Regions from separate parts of the Myroides sp. LJL116 genome, predicted to be linked through region 2. Evidence: riboswitches for the same ligand, from Rfam matches in the RefSeq annotation. Region 2 holds a riboswitch; the other holds the start of a gene.
What was found. A riboswitch is a leader RNA that binds a small molecule or an ion and turns the genes downstream of it on or off. The one in region 2 is predicted to bind cobalamin.

Region 1 (3,396 bases), on a different contig from region 2:
CTTCCAAAAACTAATTTACCTTCTTATTTACAAGAGTATAGCAAAGATGCTTCTATTGTAGATGTTGGTGGGATTAAAGATCCAAACCTGGAGAAAGTAAATGAATTGGATCCAGAGATTATTATTATTTCTGGTAGACAAGCTCCATTATATGATGAATTAAGCCAAATTGCTCCAACTATCAATCTTGAGATTGATCCAGCGAATTATATGGAATCCTTTAAAGCCAATCAACGTATTATTGGTGAGCTTTATGGTAAACAAGACCAAGTTGAGAAAGAACTAGAGGATATTGACAAAAGAATTGCTCATATTAATGAATTGACTAAAGACTCTGATAAAACTGCTTTAATGGTGCTAGTAAACGAAGGTCGTTTTAGTGTTTATGGACAAGGGTCTCGTTTTGGAATTATTCACGATGTGTTTGGTTTAAAACCTGCAGATACTAATATTCAAGCTGCTAGCCATGGACAAGCAATCTCTAATGAATTTATTAAAGAAGTAAACCCAGATTACTTATTTGTAATTGATAGAGGAGCTGCAGTTAAGCGTGCTAAAATGACAAAAGAGGAATTTGCAAACGAACTTATTAAACAAACTAATGCTTATAAAAATGATAAAATTATTTTCTTAGACGCAGAAGTTTGGTACTTATCAGGTGGTGGACTTAAGTCTATTAAAATGATGGTAGAAGAAATAGAAGATGCTGTAAACTAATTATAGCTTAAGTATAAAAAAAAGCTTGTCTTATAAAGACAAGCTTTTTTTTGTGCTATATTTTGGGTAGAATTAATCTATTTCGTCTATAACAGGAACTGGACGTTTACTTTCGTTAATAGCAACTAGAGTAAAGTTTCCTGTGATCGCTTTTTCACGTCCTTCTCTATACATGCTTTCTACAAAGACATCCACGCGAACATCTAAACTAGTTCTTCCTACTCTGGTAACTGTTCCGATTAGCTCCACTAGAGTACCTGCAGGAATAGGGTGGTTGAAATCTACCTTATCACTAGATACTGTTACAATTGGCTTGCGACAAAAGCGAGTTGCTGTCATAAAGGCAATTTCATCCATGATGTAAAGTACCGCTCCACCGAACATAGTATTGTGGTGATTAGTTTGTCCTGGGAAAACTGCACGGAAAACATGGGTTTGAGAATCTTTGATTTTTTTTGCGATTCTTTGTTCTCTATTTGTTAATTGACTTTCCATAGTAATTAAATGTTTTTTTTTGAGTTTTTACCCCACTGTCTTAATAGGCTAGTCAAAGATTCTAACAATAGATAACAAATTTCCACCTATGGTGTAGGTTGAAGCTATCCTGTTACTTTGATTCGCGAAAGTCAGGTGGTTTGTATTTGATTTTTTGGTGGTCTGACTATTAAAATATAATTCTAATTCACAGTTGCGCGACAGTTCGTGAGTTTCACACGATTCCCCAAACTAATAAAGTAATGTTGTTTTGTCACTTTATTGGTGCAAAGATAGTAACTAAAGGCAAAAAAAATGTTTTTTATGTTTTATTTATCATAAAATCGCTGATTTTTATTTATCAGCATTCTTTTTCATTGGTTTTACTGCTGTTGTATCAAGTTTCTATGTACTGTTAATTGGATAATTACCCTACAAGGGGAGGATTGTTGATTTTGTTTTAGGTAAGGGAAAGTATATAAAATTTATTTTTTTAATATAAGTAGTGAAAAAAAGATAAATTACTAAAGCTATAAAAGAGTTTAATTATTAAATTTGTAGTATTGAATTACAAAGGTGCTTGGTAGAAGTAGGGGGTATTCTCTATTTATAGTAGTATTTTATGGAATACTTCTTATCTTAGTACAACTCGATTTGTGAAAGCTTTGCTTTGCTGGCTTTTTTTAGGCAGTATTCTTGTAAAGACAGGGAATAATAAAAGAACTACACAATTTTTACATATGACACAAAACACAATAACACAGACTGATTTTTCTTTTGAAAATCAAACTTCGGTTTACAAAGGTAAAGTAAGAGATGTTTACACTATTGACCATAAGTATTTGGTGATGGTTGCAACCGATAGACTTTCTGCTTTTGATGTGGTTTTACCTAAAGGAATTCCTTATAAAGGGCAGATTTTAAATCAAATTGCCACTCGATTTATGGAGTTAACCAAGGATATAGTTCCTAATTGGCTTATTGGGTGTCCAGATCCAAATGTGATCGTAGGAAAGGCTTGTACTCCTTTTAAAGTAGAAATGGTTATTCGAGGTTATTTAGCAGGTCATGCCGCTAGGGAATATCAAAGTGGTAACAGAGTTATTTGTGGGGTAGAGTTGCCAAATGGTTTAAAGCCAAATGACAAACTTCCATTTCCCATTATCACTCCTTCTACTAAAGAAGACCTAGGACTACATGATATGGATATTTCTGCAGAGCAGATTATTCAAAAAGGGATTGTAAGTCAAAGTGATTATGCTATACTAGAAAAGTACACTAGAGCTTTATTTGAGAGAGGTTCAGAAATTGCTTTAAAACAAGGATTGCTTTTAGTAGATACTAAGTATGAATTTGGTAAGACAATCGATGGAGAAATTGTTTTAATAGATGAAATTCACACTCCGGACTCTTCCAGATATTTTTATGCAGATACTTATACAGAGTGTCAGGAAAATAATCTACCTCAAAAACAATTATCCAAAGAATTTGTTCGCGAGTGGCTTTTAGAGCAGGGATTTAGTGGTAAACCTGGTCAAAAGGTGCCTTTTATGAGTCAGGAATATGTGGAATCTGTTTCCCATAGGTATATGGAGTTATACAAACATATTATGGGCAGTGAGTTTGTTAAAACAGACGATAGCGACCCATTAGCTAGAATACAACATAATGTTGAAACCTTTTTTAAAGAACATAGGGAGGAGTAATCCCTAAAAATATTTTTATATGGAATTATTACAAGCCTTAAAATGGCGATATGCAACTAAGAGATACGATGCTAATGTGAAATTAGATAAGGCTCAGGTAATGGATATCATCGAAGCAGCTCGTTTAGCGCCGACTTCTTCTGGACTTCAACCCTTTGAAGTTATTTGGATCGAGAGTCAACAAGTAAAACAAGAGTTGTCTCCTATTATAATGAATCAAGCTCAAGTAGTGGAATGTTCTGATTTACTAGTGTTTGTTGCTTGGGATACCTATAGTTCTGAACGTATAGATCAAGTTTTTGATCATATGGAAAAGACTCGTGAATTGGAAAAAGACAGTATGTTAGACTATAAGAATAGTTTAAAAGCTCATTTTTCTTCCCTAAATGCAGACCAGCAATTTGATCATGCAGCACGTCAATCTTATATTGGATTAGGGATGGCTGTTGCAGCAGCGGCTGAATTGAAAATAGATGCTTCTCCTATGGAAGGGTTTCAC
Region 2 (3,396 bases):
GAAAATGGAAGAAAAGGTTAAGCTATAACTCATAAATGGGATAACATCTACTTTATCTAAAACCAGTTTACTAACTAAAATATAACAAGCGTATAGAATACCAGAGAGTATTCCCATTAAAAAAGGCAGGTTGAATGAAAGATCAATAAACACATCTACACCCACTAAAACAACCATACCAACTAAAGCAAATACAGTTCCAATCCAAAAGTTGGCAGAGGGTTTATTACTCATAAAAAAGTAACTCCCAACCCCAACCCATACAGGGGCTAAATTGGTAAGTAAAGTGGCTTGAGTAGCAGTTGAACCTACTATAGCATAATTCCAAACGGCTATATCCGAACCAAAGAAAACTCCCCCCAAAGCAATAAGGGCCATTGTCTTAAAGTCATATAATTCTAAACGCTTAGTTATTATGGCGAAAGGTAAAATTACAATAGCAGCAATAAACATGCGATAAAACGCGCTAATCAGACTTGGAGTTAGGTTTAACTTTATTAAAACAGGAAAAATCGAAATACAAAGTATTCCAATTAATAAAGAAACTCTAGGATTCTTAAACATATTGATATATTTTGGACTATCGCACAAAGTAACAACTCCTTTTTGAAAATTAACACAAAACCCTATGATAAATTATGCTATTAATACCTTTAAATCCGTTTTAAATATTCCTAGTGAGTGTCTAATCGAAAACCGAATAGATAGCCCCTATAAAAATGAGTATGATAGCTGTGAACTAGAAATTAATAATCATAGAATAATCTATCGTACAGCTAAAATAACACCGAAAAAAACAGGAGCTTTTGTTGCTATATGGAAGAAAGACCCTTCGAACCAAAACACTCCTTTCTCTATAGAGGATGATTTTACTCATATGGTAATCTATGTGGAAGAAGATCATAACAAAGGCGTGTTTATCTTCACAAAACAAGACCTAGCTACTTTACAAATAATATCCCATCCTACTTCTAAAGGCAAAATGGGTGTTCGTTTATATCCAAGTTGGAGTGAGAATTTAAACCCACAAGCCTGTAAAAGTAAAGATAAGCAAAGTCCTTTCTTTTATATTATTCGAAATTTATAGCATAATAAAACTAACGTTCTTAATATTTCAACAGACAATCGATATAATATATTTTTTTATCAAAATTTTTGCACATATATTTGCCAATATTAAAATGGTTTACAATTTGTAATTAAACGGGAATTAGGTGAAAATCCTAGACAGACCCGCTGCTGTAAGCTTCATAATTAAAAGAACCTTGATTATCCACTGTGTTAAATGGGAAGGATGTTCTTTTGAGAAGCAAGTCAGAATACCGGCCAATAAAATCGTTCCATGTTTTCGGGTATAAAACAAAACGCTACTTGGCCTTATTGTAATTAGGTTAAATTGTTGCGTAGTATTCCAAAATAGGTACAGCCAAAAAACGCACAATGAAATACAATTATTTAACCTTAATACTTACCCTTTGTTTACTATTTCTAAGTAACAAATTCCATGGGCAAAACTCCTTAGATTCTATTACAACTTTAAAAGAGATTGTAATTTCTAAAGACCCTTTCAAAGAAATTATTCCAGTACAAACTTTAACAGGAGAAAACTTACAAAAACTAAACACACTTAATGTAGCAGATGCTCTGCGTTATTTCTCAGGAGCCACTATTAAGGATTATGGGGGAATGGGAGGCCTTAAGACCATAGACGTGCGAAATATGGGAACTCATCATGTAGGTGTTTTCTATAATGGTGCAGCTATTGAAAATGCACAAAATGGCATTGTAGACCTTGGTAAGTTCTCCTTGGAAAATGTAGAGAAAATACAATTATACAATGGTCAAAGAAGTGCTATTTTTCAATCTGCAAGAGAATTTGCCTCTGCCTCTGTGGTATATATAGAATCCAAAAAGCCTACTTTTAAACAAAATAAAAAAATAAATATAAACGCGGGCTATAAAACCGGGACAATTCAACTTAACAATCCTTCCTTGGTGGTGGATTACAAAGTGAGTGATAAGGTTTCCACAAGCATATCTACAGAATACATTCATTCCAATGGAAGATACAAATTCAGACAAAAAAGACTAAATATTGATGGTAGCGTAGCCTATGATACTACAGGAACTAGGTTAAATAGCGCTATTAGTGCTTATAGAATTGAAAACAATTGGTTTGGGAAGGATCAAAATAATCAATGGAGCGCGAATTTATATTATTACCAATCTAGTAGAGGACTACCTGGAGCTATCATTAAAAAAAGTGACCACACTATAGCTACCGAGAATATAAACGAGAACCAAAAAGATAAGAACATAATGGTTCAAGGACACTGGACAAGGTTTATTAGTGATTTTTATTCCTTTAAACTAAAAGCCAAATATGCCTATGATTTCACTAATTACCTATCAAGAAAAACGGTAGACTTTGAAGGAGATGAAGTGACCTATAATCCGCAGTTTGACAATACCTTTTATCAGCAAAACTATTATGTATCTGGGGCACATCTTTTTAAAATAACCCCGATTTGGGAAGTTGCAGTGTCAACAGACTTTCAATATGATAAATTAAATGCTACTAGAAAAGGCCAAGGTACATTATTCACTTACCCAGAGCGCTTTACTTTTTTAAGCTCTGTTGCTACTTCTTTAGATTTAGGAAAAGTAAAAGCCCAGGCTAATGTACTAGGGACTTTCACCCATGAAAAAGTAAGGCATAATTACAGAGCCCCAGATAGAAATATGTGGGCACCTTCTTTGTTTTTAAACTATAAACCTTTTGAACATAAAGCCTTAGACATACATTTATTTTATAAATATATCTATCGTCTTCCCACCTTTAATGATTTATACTACACCCAAATCGGAACAGCTAGTTTAAAACCGGAATTATCTAGACAAATCAATCTAGGAGCAACCTATAGCCAGGATTTTAATTCTCCTATTTTTAAAAACATACATTTTTCTTTACAAGGATATTATGCGGATATAACAGATAAAATCATTGCTACTCCAACTTCTAGTATGATGAGATGGATGATGACTAATTTAGGTAAAGTGGAGTCTTATGGTCTAGAATCTTTCGTTCAAGCAGATCTTGCCCTAACTAAAGAGCTAAACCTAAATGTACATCTAACCTACGCTTATACCATTGCTAAAGACAAGAGCTTAACTCCAGGAGGAAAGGCTTCCTACTATGGAGATCAAATTCCTTATGCTCCTTGGAACTCAGGTTCAGCAGTTCTTAGCTTATCTTATAAAGAATACCTATTAAATTATAGCTTTATTTATGTAGGAAAGCGCTACAATGCCAATAAAAACAATATTAAACGAAATGAAGTACAGCCATGGTATACCCATGATATGTCTTTACAAAAATCCTTTACCTACAAAGAG

Region 1: linked by a shared signal. The riboswitch ahead of ACYSNM_RS05670 (acyl-CoA thioesterase) and the one ahead of ACYSNM_RS00795 (TonB-dependent receptor) in region 2 are both predicted to bind cobalamin.

Annotation. Positions count from the first base shown of each region.
Region 1 covers NZ_JBTXLR010000005.1:17,923-21,318, reverse strand. The annotation lists gene ACYSNM_RS05675 (siderophore ABC transporter substrate-binding protein) at 1-717, shown strand, start outside; gene ACYSNM_RS05670 (acyl-CoA thioesterase) at 790-1,212, opposite strand; adenosylcobalamin-variant (AdoCbl-variant) riboswitch at 1,360-1,455, opposite strand; gene ACYSNM_RS05665 (phosphoribosylaminoimidazolesuccinocarboxamide synthase) at 1,932-2,897, shown strand; gene ACYSNM_RS05660 (nitroreductase family protein) at 2,917-3,396, shown strand, end outside.
Region 2 covers NZ_JBTXLR010000001.1:165,886-169,281, reverse strand. The annotation lists gene ACYSNM_RS00805 (DMT family transporter) at 1-564, opposite strand, end outside; gene ACYSNM_RS00800 (MepB family protein) at 629-1,087, shown strand; cobalamin riboswitch at 1,166-1,345, shown strand; gene ACYSNM_RS00795 (TonB-dependent receptor) at 1,441-3,396, shown strand, end outside.